2 linked regions of the Hoeflea algicola genome follow. The protein of the gene in region 1 interacts with the protein of each later gene in a pairwise test. Links are inferred from orthologs where the notes say so. Each region holds a gene or a part of one and is shown on either strand. Other genes may lie near its edges. The genes, in order: ybgC and secA.

Region 1 (9,381 bases):
CGCAGGCGGTATCGCGGTTATCAAGCTGGGACAGCGACATGCCGAGTTTCAGCAGCGTATCGGCGCCCTTGTCTGCCTGCGGATATTTCTTGTGGGCGTCGAGAAAGGTTTTGGCCGATTCCTGAAACCGCCCCTGCGAGTATTGTGCCTCGCCGAGCCAGAACATCGCGTCAGAGGCGCGCGCGCCATCCGGATGCGAGGCCACATAATCCTGAAACACCTGCTCGGCCAGCGCATAATCACCTGCCAGCATGTGGTTGTAGCCGGCCTGGTAGATATCTTCGGCCGACCCCAGTGACGCGGTTTCGGTTCCCGACGACAACGGCTCGATGATACCGCCGATGAGGTCTCCATTGCCATCAACCTTGAGCGAACCCAGATCGATCGACGGTGTTCCAGACGGCTGGGTATCGCGCGTTGTCGACGCGGTTGCCGATTGTTCGACGCCCGGCTGCGGAACGCCGGCATCGCTGCGTTGGCTGCCGGTTTTTTCGAGTTCCTGGAACCGGAATTCGTTGTCTTCCTGCATCTGCCGCATCTGTTCCTGCATCTGCAACAGTTGGAAACCTAGTTCCTCGATCCGGCCATTGAGCCCTCGAATTTGTTCCTCGAGTTGCCCGATCCGGTACACCGGGTCGCCGGCTTGAGCCAGCACCACCGGTGCGCGGATATCCTGGCCTCGGGTGATGGCCACCGGCGGCGTTGGCGCAAACTGTGAGAATCCGGAGAGCAGCGGCGCCGCCGTCGCGGGAACCGCGAATGCGGCCAGCGCCACCGTGACAAGCAAATTGCAAATGGGTTTCATCAGCCTAACCTTATTGCGCCACGCCATAGACGGACGGTTGCCCCTGTTAATCGAATACCGCAGGGCCGCCCCTCAAATCAACGTAGAAACCGGCCAAACTATGATCAAAGGCGTGATCTTAATCAAAAAGGGCGGCCCGAAGACCGCCCCTGTAGCTTTCGCCGTCACATACGAGGTCAGCTTCCGGCGCCGCCGAGCACAGTGACCGCCCGCCGATTCTGGGACCAGCAGGAAATGTCATCACAGACCGCGACCGGACGTTCCTTGCCGTAGGAAATCGTACGGATACGGTTCGCTGCAATACCCCGAGACGCCAGGTATTGCCGGGCTGCTGCCGCGCGGCGTGCACCAAGCGCGAGGTTGTATTCACGCGTGCCGCGTTCGTCGGCATGGCCTTCCATGGTGATCTGATAGTTCGGATACTGGTTGAGCCACTGCGCCTGTCGGTCGAGTGTCGACGCGGCATCGGCACGAACCACGGAGGAATCTGTATCGAAAAAGATCCGGTCGCCGACATTGACCGTGAAGTCCTGTTGCGAACCCGGCGTGGCGTTCCCGGCAAGGCCGAGATCAGCCGCGTTGTTGGGCAAGTTGTTCTTTTTCGAGGCGCAGCCGGTCAGTACGAGTGCGGTAAACAGCACGAGCATCGCCGGGTTGCGGGCAATCATTTGCATGCGGCGCATGGCCGGTCTCCTTGGAAGTTGTAGTTGACCATTTCTAACCGATTGCGGTTAATCCGCCCTGAAAGAACACAGTTAACATTTTACGAATTGAGGCTCCCTGTCCCGCGTTTGGACGCACAATGCGGCGCAAACGGGGCAAAACGCCGACTCCGGCGAGATCCGCGCTACTCGAGCAGCGGCGACCAGGCCGGGTCGGACGCGTAGGTGGGCGTTTTCACCAGCTGTTCATTGTAACCGGTCAGGTCGATCGAATAGATCTGCGGACCGCCCGAACCTGCCGGCTGGCGGAAGAACATCAGCACCCGGCCATTGGGCGCCCAGGTCGGCCCCTCATTGTGAAATCCGGTTGTCAAAATCCGTTCACCCGAACCGTCTGTGCGCATCACTCCGATCGAGAACTTGCCGCCCGACTGCTTGGTGAAAGCAATCAGATCGCCACGCGGAGACCAGACCGGAGTCGAGTAGGAACCATCGCCAAACGACACGCGACGCTGGTTCGAACCATCGGCCCCCATCATGTAAAGCTGCTGGCGACCGCCGCGGTCACTTTCAAACACGATCTGGGTGCCATCGGGCGAATAGGATGGCGACGTGTCGATCGCAGCCGTGCTGGTCAGCCGCGTCGTCGCCCGCGAGCGCAGATCCATGGTGTAGATATTGGCATTGCCGTCCTGCTGAAGGCTCATGATCACCTTCTGGCCGTCCGGCGAAAACCGCGGCGAGAACGTCATGCCGGGAAAGTTGCCGACGAGTTCGCGCTGGCCAGTTTCAAGCTGCAGCAGGTAAACCCGCGGCTGACCGCCTTCAAACGACATATAGGTGATTTCCTGACGGCTGGGCGAAAACCGCGGCGTCAGCACGATATCATTGGCATTGGTCAGCATGCGCAGATTCGCGCCGTCCTGATCCATGATCGCCAGTTGCTTCTTGCGGTCGATCTTCGATCCGCTTTCGGACACGAACACCACCCGGCTGTCGAAATAGCCTTTTTCACCTGTCAGCCGCTCGTAAATCGCGTCGGCGATAATGTGCGCGACCCGCCGCCAGTTTTCGGGGCTGGTGAAGAATTGCTCCCCCGAAAGCTGTTGATTGGCAAATGTATCCCAAAGCCGGAACTCGGCCCGCAACCGGCCATCGGCTTCCCGCGCCACGCGCCCGGTCACAAGTGCCTGGGCGTTGATCACGCGCCAGTCCTCGAACCGCGGCGCTGCGTCCGGATTGGAAATCTTTTCAATGAATGCCGCCTGGTCGATCGGGGCAAACAGTCCCGACCGCTTGAGATCGGCAGCCACGACAGCCGATATCTGCGCTCCGATGGCATCGCCCGAGATGAAATCGGTGATCGCGATCGGAAGCGGCTCGACATTGGCGCGATTGATATCGATTTCAACCACGGCACGCGCCGGACTGGTGGCCATCAATGCCATCGCGGCAACAATCGCCATCGGCAGAAACAGGTAGCGGTTCATCATTTTCATGGTGCAGCCTTTCAGCGCCATTTCAATCATAGTCATGGATCCTGACACTAGAACATCTGACTGGGGTCAAAGTTCACGATCACGTCCGCCCAGGAATCATATTTTTCCTTGGGAAGTTGGTAGGGCTGCGCCCGCAGCACCGCGCGTCTGGCGCTGGCGGCAAGCGTGCCCCGGGTGCCGGCGGCTCCGCCGGTGGCCGAAACTTCTGGTTCGCCGACGATGTTACCGGTCTGGTCGAGCTTCATTTTCACGATCACCCGCACATCTCCACCATCGGCCATGCCTGGAATAATGTTCCAGTATTTCTGGATCTGGCCGCGCAACGCGTCCATTTCGCTCTGGCTCAACGTATTTCCGCGCGTGGTACGGGTCCCACCCAGGGACGCGGTTTCCGTCGAGCGCTTGGCGCCGCCGCCGGCCGCATCCTGCTTGTTAAGCAGTGCTGCCACCTGATCGGCATTGAAATCACTTTGCTTGGAAGACGCGGTTTCTGCGGCCGCAGGTTTGGCCTGCGCCTTGGGTGGTTCCGGCCGGGCTTGCGGCACCGGGCCATCGCTTGGCAATGTGGTAAATTGCGGCTCGGCGGGTGCCGCTTCGCTAATCGCCTCTGCCACCGGATCAGGCGTCGATTCGGCAGGCAAGGCAGCAACTTCCACCGGCGCCGGCTTGGGTTCAGCCGGCTTTTCAGCCGCAGGTTTGGGCTCAGGCGCCGGCTCCGGTTTTGCCACCTTGACCGGCTCGGGGGCAGGCTTGGGTTCCGGTGCGGGCTTGGGTTCGACCGCCTTGACCGGCTCCGGCGTCGGTTTTTCAGGAACCGGTTCCGGTTTTGGCGCAGGCTTTTCGGCAGGCTTGGGCGGCGCTTCGGAAACCACTTCCTTGGGGCTTGGCTTGGCAGCCTTGGCGGGTTTCAGATCAACGGTATTGTCGCCGGCATTCTCGGCATCCGGCACCGGGTCCGGCCGTGCAGTCGGGATCGGCGCGGCCTTTTCGGCGATCGGCGCGGTCTTTTCACCCTGCTGGATCTGGGTCAGTTCTTCAATCGGCACAATGTTGACGGGAAACGATTCAACATCTTCCACTTCAAGCGTTCTCGGCGCAGTGAAAGACGACAGCGCGAATCCCAGGACCAGCACGTGCAAAACTGTCGATGTCGCCAGACTTCCCTTCATCAGCGCGCCGTCAACTATCCTGTTCCTGGAGCGTAACCAGCCCCAGGTTCTTGAACCCGGCAGCGGAAATCCGCGCCATCACCTTCATCACGGTGCCATAGTCGGCGTTGGTATCACCGCGCACATAAATGCGCTCGTCATAGCCGGTAGTGGCAATCGCCTCGAGCTTGGGAACAATCTCCTCGATCGGGATCTCGGTTTCCTGCAGATAGATCTGCCCCTCGGAATTGACAGATACGGTAATCGGCTGCGTGTCCGAGTTGAGCGCATTGGCCTGCGTTTCTGGCAGGTCGATAGGCACGCCCACCGTCAACAGCGGCGCCGCCACCATGAAGATGATCAAAAGCACCAGCATCACGTCGACGAACGGCGTGACGTTGATCTCGCTGACCAGTTGGGTGCGGCCACTGCGACGCCCGCGTCGCTGTCCGCCGCTCCGTCCGCCTGATGCGCTCATGCCCATGTCAGCCCCCTATTCCGCGGCCTGACGCGCGCTCAACCGCTCGTCGATCTGGCGCGACAGAATGCCGGAAAATTCGTCGGCAAAACCTTCCATCCGCGCTGACAACTTGCCGGCATCGGAGGAAAACTTGTTGTAGGCAATCACCGCCGGAATAGCCGCCAGCAAGCCGATGGCGGTGGCCAGCAGCGCCTCGGCGATACCGGGCGCAACCACGGCGAGATTGGTGGATTTCGACCCGGCAATCGCCTGAAACGAGGTCATGATGCCGACCACGGTACCAAACAGGCCGATGAACGGCGCCGAAGAGCCGATCGAGGCCAGGGAACCGAGCCGTGATTCAAGCGCATCCGCCTCGCGCGAAAGCGTCACATCCATCGCCTTGTCGATCCGCATTTGCAGACCAATCGGTGACTTGGCGCCGCGTTCGAAGGATTTCTTCCATTCGCGCATGGCAGCCACAAAGATCGAACTCATGCCGACGGTCTTGCGATCAGACAACGTCCGGTACAATTCCTCCAGCGACTGTCCCGACCAGAAAATCTGCTCGAACTGATCGAGTTGCCGCCGGAACTTGCCGAACGAGATCCATTTGTCCGCGACGATAGCCCAGGTCCAGATCGATGCGCCGATAAGACCGAGCATCACCAATTTGACCACAAAGCCCGCCTGCAAGAAGAGTGACCAGAGTGTCACTTCGCTGGTCGCAGCCAGTCCAACCTGTTCCATTTACATAACCCTCGAATCCAAACGCCCGGTTGTTGCTACCGGGCGGCTAAGACGTCACTTTTGCCGGGAATCCAGAAGTGCGCGATTGCCGCCAACTCACTTCTCAGAACTTCTCGCGGCCAATTTTGGTTAAAGGATGGCGCACACCGTCCGCACCAAGCTCTCCAATTTATTCATAATTGGTTATGGTTAAGGCTTGGTTAGGATTCAAACGCCAGTGCCTGACCGAACTTGGGGCGCTGCGTCAGTGCGGCAGTGTCAGGATGACCGGACCATTGCGGCTGGCGACCACCGTATGTTCGAACTGGACTGTCAGTGCCGGGGGATAGCTATACAGCGTCCAGTCATCATCCCCCTCGCTGTCTGCTATCGACGCGCCAAGCGACAGGAACGGCTCGATTGTAAAGACCTGACCGTCCTTCATGAGGCGTTTTTCGTGCCGGTCAGGCCAGGTCGCGATTTCCGACGGCTCGTCATGCAGCGACAGACCAACCCCGTGGCTGGCAAGGTTGCGGATGAGCGTATAGCCGTTCTTGCTGGCGAACTTGCCGATCGCATTGCCAATCGCGGCATAACGGGCGCCGCTTTTGACCTGACCAAGCCCCGTCGAAAGCGCCCGTTTGCCGTCACGCAGCAAACGCACGGTTCTTGTTGCCACCGGGGCAACACCGAATGATGCGCCGGTGTCACCGAAATAACCGTCCTTGAGCGCAGAGACATCTATGTTGACGAGATCGCCAGCCGCAATCACCCGTTCCCCGGGAATGCCGTGAGCGACTTCTTCATTGACGGAAATGCAGGTCGCACCGGGAAACTGATAACTGAATTCCGGCGCAGACTGGGCGCCCTGGGCTTCAAGATATTGCCGCCCGATCAGATCAAGATCGCGGGTGGTCATGCCCGGCTCCATCGCCGCCGCCATCGTTTGTATCGTATTGGCGCAGATTCGCCCGATGTGCCGAAGCTTCTCGAGCTCATCATCCGATGAAATCACCACTGCCTTTACTCCTTCGCCGCATCTGCGGTTCGACCATTGTCCAGAAAACGCTCCATCAGCGGATCCGGCAGCCTTCGCGCCCGTCCAGATCCGTTGATCACCGCAACCGTGACCGAAGCCGTAGCGAGCAAATCGCCTTCGCGGCTTATGCTCTGCTCAAGCTGCATGCGCGCGCCGCGCACCTCCGCCGGTTTGGTGCGAATCGTCAGCACATCATCCATACGCGCCGGCGACCTGAAATCGATTTCCATTCTCCGCACCACAAAGGCCACGGCATCGACCGGATCGGCGCCTTTATGCAACGCGCCCTGCGAAACCCCAAGCAGCCGGATATAATCGGTCCGCCCACGCTCGAAGAAATGCAGATAGCGCGCATGATAGACAAAACCGGAAAAATCCGTGTCCTCGTAATACACCCGCTGGGTCAGCTCATGGCCACCATCGTCGAGCTTGCCCGATAGGGGTGTGTTCATTTTCAGCCGTCCCACTTGCTCTAAATCGAAATGAGGCGGTTGCGAAAGCCACATCCCTTTGATCCAATCGTCGTTCTGTCATAAATCCGATCTATCAAGATTGAAACCACGTCGGCACAGGAGAATTTTGAATGAAAATTGCAATCATGGGCGGCGACGGTTTCGTTGGCTGGCCGACTTCACTGCACCTCTCCAATGCCGGACATGAGGTCCACATCATCGACAACCTGTCGCGTCGCTGGATCGACACCGAACTCGGTGTCCAGTCACTCACACCGATGGATTCGATCCAGGAACGGACCCGCATCTGGCACGCAGAAACCGGCCGCAAGATCCATTTCCATCTCATCGATATGGCGCGTGACTATGACGTATTGAAGAACTGGCTCGCAGAAGAGCGTCCTGATGCCATCGTGCATTTCGCCGAACAGCGCGCCGCACCGTACTCGATGAAGAGCGACCGTCACAAGAATTACACGGTCAACAACAACGTCAATGCCACCCACAATCTGCTCAACGCCATGGTGGAGATCGATCTCGATGCCCATCTGGTGCATCTGGGCACCATGGGTGTCTATGGCTATTCCACGGTCGGTGCAGCCATTCCCGAAGGCTATCTGCCGGTCGGCATCGAGACCATGGACGGCGAGACGGTCAAACAGGACATTCTCTATCCGGCCAATCCCGGCTCGATCTACCACATGACCAAATGCCTCGATCAGTTGATTTTCCAGTTCTACGCCAAGAACGACAATCTGCGCATCACCGACCTGCATCAGGGCATTGTCTGGGGCACACACACCGACCAGACCCGGCGCCATGAGCAACTGGTCAACCGGTTTGATTATGACGGCGACTACGGCACCGTGCTCAACCGCTTTCTCATTCAGGCAGCCATCGGCTATCCGCTCACCGTGCACGGCACCGGCGGTCAGACCCGCGCCTTCATTCACATTCAGGACTCGGTGCGTTGCATCGAAATCGCGCTCAACAATCCGCCGGAAGCCGGATCGAAAGTGGAAATCTTCAACCAGATGACCGAGACCCATCGGGTCCGTGATCTGGCTGAAATGATTGCCGGCATGACCGGCGCCGAAATCGCCTGGTTGCCAAACCCGCGCAAGGAAGCCGCGGAAAACGATCTGGTAGTTCACAACGAGAAATTCCTCGAACTGGGACTTGAGCCGACCACACTGAAGGAAGGCCTTCTCGAAGAAGTCGTCGATGTTGCCAAGAAGTTCGCTTACCGGGTCGATCGGACGCGGGTTCCGGCAGTATCGGCATGGACCAAGGACATCGCCAGCTCGATTAATCGCGATCCAGAAGGCAAGAAGCTCAAATCAGTTTCATGAGCAGCGCCAGCCGCCTTCCCTCATCCGGCCTGACTGCGAACAAACCCGCAGTCAGCCATCGCGCCTATGTCACGCTTGTCACCAACGCGGACTACGCCATGGGCGCGCTGGCGCTTGCCCGGTCGATCAAACTTGCCGGCGCGGAAGCCGACATCGTCGTTCTGCACACCGGCGGTGTCGACGCCTCAGTGCTGACACCGCTGTCAGATCTTGGCTGCCGGCTGGTCCAGACCGAGTTACTGGACACATGCGATGCGTTCAATGAGCGGCATGCGCGCGGCAGACTTCACGCCAACGCCCCCTTCACCAAGGGGCGCAAGCCGGCGTTTCACTCACCGCTCGATAATTTCTGCAAGCTCCGGCTCTGGCAACTGACCGAGTATCAGTCCTGCGTCTTCATCGACGCGGATGCGCTTGTGTTGCGCAATATCGACAAGCTGTTCGACTATCCCGAATTCGCCGCGGCCCCCAATGTCTACGAGACACTCAAGGATTTTCACCGGCTCAATTCCGGCGTGTTCGTCGCTCGTCCGTCTGCAGAGACCTTTGGCTCCATGCTGAAAATGCTGGACCAGCCGGATACATTCTGGCGGCGCACCGACCAGACATTCCTGCAGACATTCTTCCACGACTGGCATGGTCTGCCGGTCACCATGAACATGCTGCAATATGTCTGGTTCAACCTGCCGGACCTGTGGGACTGGAAACAGATCGGTGTGCTGCATTATCAATACGAAAAGCCCTGGGAAAAAGACCATCCCCGATCAGCAGAACTCAAACCGCTGATTGATCTCTGGCATGCCTTCCACACCGGCGACAACATTCCCGATATCGCTTCTCTTGCAAACCCGACAGAGTCAGCTGTCGCATGAGAGCGCTGGTCTCCGGCGGCACAGGCCTGGTCGGGCGCTATATCGTCGAGACGTTGCTCGACGCAGGCTACGAGATAATTATTGGCGGACGGACGAAGCCGGCTGATGACCTGTTTACAAGCGACCTGGAATTCCGCCCGCTCAGCCTCGAGCCTGACCAAAACAGCAAGGCATTGTTTTCCGGTGTCGACGTATTCATTCATGCCGCTTTTCAACACCTGCCCGGCCGCTACCGTGACGGCGAAGGCGATGACCCGGCAGGGTTCCGCCGCATCAATCTCGATGGATCGGTGCGGCTGTTCGAGGCTGCGAAACAGGCGGGCGTTGACCGCACGGTCTTTCTGTCGAGCCGCGCAGTCTATG
Region 2 (9,792 bases), 500 kb from region 1 along the record:
AGTCTCCGATGACTGGGCGACGCGCGAGCCGGATAGGGTCTGTCTCGAGCATTTCAACCCCGAAGGTGAACCAGCGCGCCTGACCTATGGCGAACTTGCCCGCCGTTCAAATGCGTTTGCGCGGGCGTTGGTAGCGCTCGGAATTGGCACAGGTGACCGTGTTGCACTGATGCTACCGCAGGGTTTTCATACCGCCATTGCCCATATAGCCATCTACAAGATCGGGGCGATTGCGGTGCCACTGGCACTGTTGTTCGGGGTCGAGGCGATCAAGCACCGACTGTCAACTTCGGGCGCCAAAGCGCTGGTGACGACGGCAATCGGACGGGAGAAAGTCAAGACCATTTCCGAGGAACTGCCGGCGCTCGAGACAATCATCGTCGCCGGTGGCGATGCCGGTTCGGATGAGGATTTCGAAGCGCTCGAGAACAACCATTCCGACGCAGTGATCGAGAATGCGACCCGCGCCGAAGATCCGGCGTTGATGATTTTCACTTCGGGCACTACCGGTGCCCCCAAGGGGGCGTTGCATGCTCACCATGTGCTGATCGGCCATATCCCCGGCGTGCAGACCCATCACGAATTTTTGCCGCAACCTGGCGACAAGCTATGGACACCTGCCGACTGGGCCTGGGCAGGAGGTCTGCTCAATGTGCTGTTGCCGGGCTTGCTGCTCGGGGTGCCTGTGGTGTCGTCTCAGGCGCAGAAATTCGATCCCGAATTGGCTTACCGAATCATGGCGGAAATGAAGGTGCGCAACGTTTTCATTCCACCCACCGCGCTCCGGATCATGCGTACGGTGCCGGATCCGTTGTCACGCCATCAGCTTGATTTGCGCACGCTTGGATCGGGTGGTGAGACGCTCGGCCGTGAAACCTATGACTGGGCGCAGCGAGTGCTCGGGCTTACCATCAACGAGTTCTATGGTCAGACCGAGTGCAATCTGGTGCTGTCATCCATCGGCAAGTTGGGAGTGAGTCGCGGCGGCGCCATCGGCAAGCAGGTGCCGGGGCACAGGGTGGCGGTGATCGACGCGCATGGTGACGAGGTGGCCGACGGTGTTTCGGGCCAGATTGCAGTCAGACGTCCCGATCCGGTGATGTTTCTGGGCTATTGGCGCAATCAGGAGGCGACAGACGCCAAATTTATCGGTGACTGGATGCTGACCGGCGACCAGGGCGTGCGTGACGCCGACGGCTATTTCTCGTTCTTCGGGCGTGATGATGATGTCATCACCTCGGCGGGGTACCGTATCGGCCCGGGCGAGATCGAGGATTGCCTGACCGGGCATCCGGCCGTGGCGTTGGCGGCGGCGGTCGGCAAGCCCGATAAGGTGCGCACCGAAATCGTCAAGGCCTATATCGTGCTGGCGCCGGGGATCGAGATAGACGACGCTCTGTCCGGGTCGATTCGGGACTGGGTCAAGACCCGTCTGTCGGCGCATGAATATCCGCGTGAGATCGATTTTGTCGACGATCTGCCGCTGACCACCACAGGCAAGGTGGTTCGGCGGTTGCTGCGCGACAGAGCTATCGCCGAGACCGAGGCTGAAAGCGCCAACGTGACCGTTCAAGTGGAGGCCGCGGGCGGCGCTTGAGCGGCGCTCAGCGCCCGGCGGCCATTCCCCGGATTTTCTGACGCAATAGTCGGGCGATGTTTCGGGTGTTGCGGTAGATGTGCAGCTGGGTGGCTACCTGGCGGACATCGCGGTCGCGGTTGGGATGCAGTCCGACGACCATGGTTCCCATGCTTTCGCGTTCGGTCCAGAGCTTGCTCATGACCGGATGGTCCGGCACGGCGCAGGAATCTGTGCGGCGGATGTTGAGATCGTCGAGATGCCATTCGGTCAGCCGGTCGACCAGAAGCTTGCCCGGTGAGTAACGCGCCCATGTTTCGTTGTAGGCGGTCTTCCAGGTCCAGGCCTCGCCGGCTGAAACGAACACGATCATCGAAGCGATTGCCTCACCGTTCAGGGCCAGACTGTGGATCCGCACGCTGTCTGTTTCAGCGAGGCTGTTGATCGCCTCGCGGGCAAACGCAGCGCGATAACGGTCAGCCACCATCGCGGTCCGGCGGCGGCCTTTCCAGCCGGAATCCTCGAGCGTAAGAAATTCCTCGAGATGATGGCGGATTTCCTCGGGTTGACGGGCGACCATGTAGCTCAGCTCGCCGTGTTCGGAGAGTCGACGCCACTGGCGGCGGAGTTCGTGGCGATGCTTGCCGGAAATGGATTTGGTGAGGTATTCGTCGCCATCCAGGTTGCTTTCGAGGAATGGACGCTCCACCTGATCGGTTTCGACTACGGATAGATTGCGCCCCAACGCCACGGCGCGCAGCAGCGCTGCAACCGGACCCTTCAGGCGCATGTCTGGAAGGACAAGAATGCCCGGCAATCCCGAATCCTTGTTGCCGAGGGCTTCCAGCATGTTGTCGAGCGTTTCGGCCGCGTCTTCACGGTCGAGCAGCGGCGTTCCTTGCGGCCCAAATGGATTGGCCCAGGCTCGGATGATCGAGGCGCCAACGGAAAACCCGGGTTTCTCGACGGAGAATGGCAACAGCAGGCGCATGCGCGATCGGGATTCGTTCTCATCGCGCATCAGCATCAGGCGAATGATGCGGTCCTCGAGTCGCGGCATTGCCGGCGCCAGAAACCGGCCGGAAAAGAACACGTTCGGCTCGATCGCGCGGTTGGTCAGAAAATCGAGTTCTTCCTGCAACTCATAGCCGGCGCGAGCCGGGTATATCGCCAGATGCCGGCCGGGCCGACCGACGGCGATATCGCGTTCGGGCGCGGGGCGAGCGGTCTCCACATCGGCAAACTCGCCAATCAGCGAATTGGCCTGGCTGGCAACATCTTCCTGAACGATGGGGCTCGACGCCATGTTAGCGTTCCTCCGTTGCAGACAGGGTGGACATTGGCCTCGGGCCTGCGCCAATAAACATGACAATGCCCAGCCTGCGGCGAATGATAAAATGCAAGGCCATAGCCTCGATCACCATCGCTGCGGCGGTGGCGGTGGCTGCACCGAGCAGGCCCCAGGCTGGAATCAGGGCGATGTTGAGGCCGAGATTGGCAGCCAGCGCAAAGGCGTAGATCACCGCACAAATCTTCTGTTCGCCGGCCATGGTCAGCAACACTTCGCCGGGACCCACCATCGCCTTGGCTATGATGCCGGCAAACAGCACGACCATGATCATGTGGCCCTCGACGAAGGCGGGCCCGAACAGAGACAGAAGGAACGGTCCGGCGGCGATCACCAGGGCGCCGACGAGCAGCGACGGCCAGAATGTCCATTGCACGGTCTGGCGTGCGAAGGCTGCGAGTGCGAAAGGGTCATTGCCTGAGACCAGGCCGGAGAAGCGCTGTGCGGCGGCTGCCTTGACGGCGAAATAGACGAAATGCACCAGTGCCATGGTTTTGGCCGCGGCGAAATAAACGGCGACTTTCTCGGGCGGCAGATAGAAACCGACGATGACGACATCGGCATTGGTGAGCATGAAATAGAAGCCCTCGATCAGGAAGATCGGGAGTGCCACCAGCAGCCATGCACGGAAATGGATTTCGAGTTTGCGGGCCGGAAACCGGTTTCGCAACCTGGCAGTGATAGTCACGAACTGAACCACGGTGGTCAGGTAGGCCGCGGCAAGTGTGGCGAGAATGGCGGTGTCGGCATTGGCTACCTGGCCGAGACCGACGGCAGCCCCGACAAAGGCGAGGATCAATAGCGGCCGGACGATATAGGTCGGGCTCAACGCATGCACCGGCCAGCCATTGGCGCGGGCGGTACCATCGAGCACATCGCCGAGCGCGATCATCGGCAATGCAAATGCGCCGATGAACAGCGGCTGGATGTAGTGTGCCTCGATCCGGTCTCCGAGCATGTAGAGCGCGGCGATGCCGGTGGCGGCGATAAGTGTCGCCGATACCATCGCGAAAATCCGCGCGGTCGCGGTCAGTCCATTGACCGCGGCATCGGCGCCGTCATTACGGTATTGCGGCAGGAAACGAATGACGGCGGTGTGGAACCCCAGGCAGGAAAGATTGCCGAGAATTACTGCGATCACCCAGACGAAAACAAAGATCCCATATTCGAATTCGCCCATCAGCCGCGCCAGAATGATCTGCGAAACAAAGGCGATCGCGGCGCTGACGATGCGGATGGCAAAGGCGATCATCGCCATGCGCTGGGCCTGGCTGGTCTCGTCGCTGGCGCTGATAATGCTCGACATGCGCGCCAATAGCGGCGTTAGCCGCGCCGCGTAGCGCGGCGGCAATATCTTGCCGGCGGTGTCGATCAAGGTCATGCTCAAGTCTGTACCCATTGTTGAGCGGGCACCTTGGCATGGCGATGTTAAGAAACGGTTTGACCGGCAGGCGGAAAAGCTTCCGCGCTGACCGGTTGAACATCGTTTCGGTTCAGCACCGAAACGATGTTAAAAGGCACCGTGGCAGTGCTTGTATTTTTTGCCAGAACCGCAGGGGCAGGCCTCGTTGCGGCCGACCTTGCCCCAGGTTTCCGGATCCTCGGGGTTACGGTTTTCCGGGGCAACGATACCCAAAGCCGCCGCCGCCACGGCTTGTTGCGATTCGAATTCGTCTTCGCCGGTGCTGGCGTCGAGATGATGACCTTCCATGCCTTCAGGCAGGCTCGGCTCTGCCGCGGCTTCGCGAACGATTTCGACACGCATCAGCTGTGCCATGACCGCCTGACGCAGATTTGCAAGCAGTGCCTGGAACAACTCAAAGGCTTCGGATTTGTATTCCTGAAGCGGGTCGCGTTGCGCGTAACCGCGGAACCCGACCACCGAACGCAGGTGGTCAAGATTGACCAAATGTTCGCGCCAGAGGTGATCAAGGGTTTGAAGTACCACTGATTTTTCCACATAAGTGGTGACTTCCGGGCCGAACCTTTCTGCCCGTTCCGCAGCCATCTTCTCTACCGCTTCGGTGATTCGGGCGCGAATATCGTCCTCGGCGATGCCTTCCTCGGCAGCCCATTGTTCGATCGGTAAATCCAGATTGAGATAGGCCTCGACGCCCTTCTTCAATTCGGCAACGTTCCATTGCTCGGCATAAGCCCGTTCCGGGATATGCAGGCTGACCAGACCGTCGACCACTTCCTGGCGCATGTCGGCGATGATCTCGGAAATCGATTCCGCGTCCATCAGTTCCTTGCGCTGCTCAAAGATGACCTTGCGCTGGTCATTCATCACGTCGTCGTACTGGAGCAAGTTTTTGCGGATGTCGAAGTTGCGTGCCTCGACCTTTTTCTGGGCTCGTTCCAACGCCTTGTTGATCCAGGGATGGACGATCGCCTCGCCTTCCTTGAGGCCGAGAGACTTGAGCATGCCGTCCATACGCTCGGAGCCGAAGATGCGCATCAGGTCATCCTGCAGCGACAGGAAGAACTTGGAGCGACCGGGGTCGCCCTGCCGGCCGGAACGGCCGCGCAACTGATTGTCGATGCGGCGACTTTCATGGCGTTCGGTGGCGAGCACGTAAAGTCCACCAGCAGCGCGAGCCTCGTCCTTGAGCGTCTGGATCTCGGCGCGGATTTCCTGTTCGCGCTTGTCGCGTTCCGGGCCTTCAGGAACGTCCTCAAGCTCCAGCGCGACACGCATGTCGGCGTTGCCGCCGAGCTGGATGTCGGTTCCTCGACCGGCCATGTTGGTGGCGATGGTGATGGCGCCGGGCACACCGGCCTGGGAGACGATATAGGCTTCCTGCTCGTGGTAACGGGCATTGAGCACCTTGAAATCGGTCAGGCCATCCTTGCGCAGCAGTTCTGCCAGGATTTCCGACTTCTCGATTGATGTGGTGCCCACCAACACGGGTTGCTTGCGCTCGCGCGCCTGCTTGATGTCGGCGATGATGGCCTGGTACTTTTCCTCGACCGTGCGGTAAACCTCATCGTCCTCGTCAATACGGGCGATGGGAACATTGGTAGGCACTTCAACGACGTCGAGGCCGTAAATATTGCCAAATTCCTCGGCTTCGGTAGCTGCGGTGCCGGTCATGCCGCCAAGTTTTTCATACATCCGGAAATAGTTCTGGAAGGTGATCGACGCCAACGTCTGGTTTTCCGGCTGGATCTTGACGCCTTCCTTGGCTTCAAGCGCCTGGTGCTGGCCTTCCGAATAGCGGCGGCCCGGCATCATGCGGCCGGTGAACTCGTCAATGATGACGATTTCGTCGTTGCGGACGATGTAATCCTTGTCGCGCGTGAACAGCCGGTGGGCCTTCAGTGCGTTGTTGATGTGGTGCACGATCGCGACGTTTTCGACGTCATAGAGCGATTCGCCCTTGAGCATGTCGGCTTCGGTCAGCATGGCTTCCAGCTTCTCGGTGCCCACTTCGGTAAAGGTGGCAGAGCGCTGCTTTTCGTCGATTTCGTAATCGTCGGGTTCGAGCTTCTGAATCAGCGTGTCGATGCTGTTGTAAAGGGTGGAGCGATCGTCCAGCGGTCCTGAAATGATAAGCGGGGTGCGCGCTTCGTCGACAAGAATTGAATCGACCTCGTCGACGATGGCGTAATGGTGCCCGCGCTGCACCATCTGGGCGCGATCATACTTCATGTTATCGCGTAGATAGTCGAAGCCAAGTTCGTTGTTGGTGGCATAGGTGATGTCGCAGGCGTAGGCAGCGCGGCGTTCATCATCATCCATGCCATGGCCGATGATGCCGGTGGTCAGGCCAAGGAAGCTGTAGATCTGGCTCATCCATTCGGCGTCGCGGGTAGCCAGATAATCGTTGACGGTGACCACGTGCACGCCCTTGCCGGAAAGGGCGTTAAGATAGACCGGAAGCGTGGCGACGAGCGTTTTACCTTCGCCGGTCTTCATTTCGGCAATGGCGTTTTCGTTGAGGATCATGCCGCCGATGAGCTGGACGTCGAACGGGCGCAGGCCGATGGCCCGGCGGGCTGCCTCGCGAACGGTGGCGAAGGCCGGGATCAACAGATCATCGACCTTGGTGCCGGCTGCGATCTGCTCACGAAATTGTGTCGTGCGGGCCGCGAGTTCGGCATCGCTCAAGGCGCTAATTTCCGGCTCAAGGGCATTAATGGCCGCTATTCTCGGGTTGTAGGCCCTGATCCGACGATCATTGGATGAACCGAACATTTTGCGGGCGATAGCGCCGATCTTGACCATTGTAATGGTCCTTTCTTGAGACTGCGCGAACGGCAGGGCGGAGAACCGGCGCTGAATGGCTGCCGGTGAAACGGTTGGAATCGCAGTCCAGACCACCTTCACCGGGTGAAAGTCATCTGGACGGACGGTTGGCTGACAGATAAGAGGGGGTTGAACGATGTCAACGGCGGCAAAGGGCCGTCACAAGATGGCCAAGTTCTCCCTGGTACAGGGGTGGCTGTCGAAAGATGCTTCCCAATGAAAGGTTAGTCCATGCGCTTATCGCAGCTTACAGCCACGCTCCTCTTGACGACCATTGCCTTCCTGCCGGTGCAGGGGCATGCCGCTGATGAGACAGATCCGGTAGTCGCGATTGTTGCGGGGGCTGAAATCCGGACCTCGGAGCTGAATTTGGCCGAAGGCGACCTGGACCCGCAGTTCGACAAGCTTCCGGCGGAACAGCGCCGCGTCGCAGCTCTTGCAGCCGTTATCGATATCAAGACGCTGGCACGCAAAGCCGAGGGCGAGAAGCTCGACCAGACAGACGATTTCAAGAAATTGATGGCATTCCAGCGCGACAGGGCTCTGCACAACGCGCTTTTCAAGGCGACGGTTGTCGATCCGGTCACCGATGCCGACGTCAAGGCGCGCTATGAGAAGGAAGTCGCAGCCACACCGCCGGTAGAAGAAATCAGCGCACGCCACATCCTGCTCAAGACCGAAGAAGAAGCCAAGGCAGTTATCGCCGAGCTTGAGGCCGGCAAGGATTTTGCAGAATTGGCGAAGGAAAAGTCGACAGGGCCGAGTGCTGCACAAGGTGGTGATCTCGGCTATTTCACCAAGGGCCGCATGGTGCCTGAATTCGAGGCCGCAGCCTTTACCCTGAAGAAGGGTGAATACGCCAAGGAACCGGTCAAGACCCAGTTCGGCTGGCATGTGATCAAGGTCGAAGACCGCAGGGAAACTGCGCCGCCGGCTTTTGAGGAAGTTGCCGGTCAGGTCCGCCAGATGCTCATGCGCGAGCGGTATGCAGATCTCATCCGCGGTGCCCGCGAGGGGATCGAGATCGAGGTCGTCGACCCGGATCTGAAGACAGCTTATGAGGCGATCACCAAGCAACCCTAAGCGCATTTTCGGGCGGAAACCCTCCGCCAAACGAGGACCAAACGCATGTCCAGTGACATTTCTCCTCTGGCTCCGAAAACCTATGCCGCGCTGCCCCCGATAAGGGGCGCGCGGATAGAAACGGCTGCGGCCGGGATCAAATACGCTGATCGCACGGACGTGATGCTGATGGTTTTCGACCGGCCGGCGGCTGTGGCGGGCGTGTTCACGACCTCGAAATGCCCGTCGGCGCCAGTTGACTTCTGCCGGGAAAATCTCGGCGGAGGTCAGGCGCGGGCGCTGGTGGTCAATTCGGGAAACGCCAACGCGTTCACCGGCCAGAAAGGGCGTGCCTCAACGGCGATGACGGCGAGCGCTGCGGCAGAAGCTGTCGGGTGCAGCGAAGCCGAAGTCTTTCTGGCGTCGACCGGCGTAATCGGGGAACCGCTGGATGCGAGCAAATTCGCATCAGTGCTCGGGCAGATGGCGGTCTCGGCCAGCGGTGATCGCTGGCTCGACGCGGCACGGGCGATCATGACCACCGACACCTACCCGAAAGTGGCCACACGGACGGCGCGGATCGACGGCGTGACGGTGACGCTGAACGGCATGGCCAAGGGCGCGGGCATGATCGCCCCCGATATGGCGACCATGCTTTCCTTCATCGTTACCGACGCCGATATCGAGGCGGCGGCGCTGCAGGCAATGCTCAGCCGGCACGTGGGGTCGACCTTCAATGCGGTCACCGTCGACAGCGATACCTCCACCTCCGATACGCTGCTGGTATTTGCGACCGGGGCCGCTTCCGAGCTGGGTGCTGGGGCGATATCGGCGGCAGGTGACCCCCGGGCGCGCGGCTTTTCCAAGGCGCTGGCCGATCTCATGGAAGATCTGGCGATCCAGATCGTTCGCGACGGTGAGGGCGCACGCAAGCAGGTCGAAATTCTGGTCACCGGTGCAGGCTCGGCAAAGGCGGCGGGCCGCATCGCCCGGTCGATTGCCAATTCACCACTGGTCAAGACCGCAATTGCAGGCGAAGATGCAAATTGGGGCCGTGTCGTCATGGCCGTCGGCAAGGCCGGAGAAAAGGCCGAGCGTGACAAGCTGGCAATCTGGTTCGGCGACATCCGGGTTGCGGTTGATGGCGAGCGGGACCCCGACTACAGCGAAGCCGCCGCGTCGGAGGTGATGAAACGCGATGAGATCACCATCAGGGTCGATCTCGGAATCGGACGTGGCAAGGCGCGGGTGTTTACCTGCGACCTGACCAAGGCATATGTCGAGATTAATGGCGACTACCGGAGTTGATAATCTGTCCGAACCACCGAGAGCGGAGCTAATAGTGCCCAATCTTGCGATAGTCAGGCGACTGGAAGCGGTTGGGTTCCGGGCATGGCCTGCGGCCTCTATTCAGTATGATGGCAGCTGGCAGATCCGCTTGACTGCTGGGCATCCTTCCAAACGGTTGAATTCGGTCAATCCTCTCGATCCGTCCGATCACGGTGACATCGAGATCAGGGTGGAACGCGCCGCGCGCCGGTTCGATGCCTATGACAG

Evidence for each region.
Region 2: the proteins of ybgC (region 1) and secA interact in binary tests that used the Escherichia coli proteins (3 or more experiments, as listed by UniProt). The link is inferred for Hoeflea algicola from one-to-one orthologs.

Annotation. Positions count from the first base shown.
Region 1 is NZ_JAOVZR010000001.1:2,224,247-2,233,627, forward strand. Bases 5,061-7,960 are described here. They hold ybgC (tol-pal system-associated acyl-CoA thioesterase), read right to left. Parts: upstream 6,795-7,960; coding sequence 6,327-6,794; downstream 5,061-6,326. Other genes in these bases: tolQ (protein TolQ), read right to left, coding at 5,061-5,324; map (type I methionyl aminopeptidase), read right to left, coding at 5,569-6,321; OEG84_RS10945 (NAD-dependent epimerase/dehydratase family protein), read left to right, coding at 6,926-7,960. In the rest of the region: tol-pal system protein YbgF, read right to left, coding at 1-805; peptidoglycan-associated lipoprotein Pal, read right to left, coding at 982-1,488; Tol-Pal system beta propeller repeat protein TolB, read right to left, coding at 1,653-2,933; OEG84_RS10920 (hypothetical protein), read right to left, coding at 3,014-4,135; protein TolR, read right to left, coding at 4,146-4,598; more of tolQ, read right to left, coding at 4,608-5,060; more of OEG84_RS10945, read left to right, coding at 7,961-8,146; OEG84_RS10950 (glycosyltransferase), read left to right, coding at 8,143-9,018; OEG84_RS10955 (NAD-dependent epimerase/dehydratase family protein), read left to right, coding at 9,015-9,381.
Region 2 is NZ_JAOVZR010000001.1:2,728,608-2,738,399, reverse strand. The notes cover bases 4,235-7,545. They hold secA (preprotein translocase subunit SecA), read right to left. Parts: upstream 7,153-7,545; coding sequence 4,435-7,152; downstream 4,235-4,434. Other genes in these bases: OEG84_RS13385 (peptidylprolyl isomerase), read left to right, coding at 7,405-7,545; OEG84_RS13395 (lipopolysaccharide biosynthesis protein), read right to left, coding at 4,235-4,305. Outside these bases: OEG84_RS13405 (AMP-binding protein), read left to right, coding at 1-1,597; OEG84_RS13400 (GNAT family N-acetyltransferase), read right to left, coding at 1,605-2,882; more of OEG84_RS13395, read right to left, coding at 2,884-4,234; more of OEG84_RS13385, read left to right, coding at 7,546-8,256; bifunctional glutamate N-acetyltransferase/amino-acid acetyltransferase ArgJ, read left to right, coding at 8,302-9,543; OEG84_RS13375 (GNAT family N-acetyltransferase), read left to right, coding at 9,524-9,792. UniProt on the Escherichia coli protein: Required for protein export, interacts with the SecYEG preprotein conducting channel.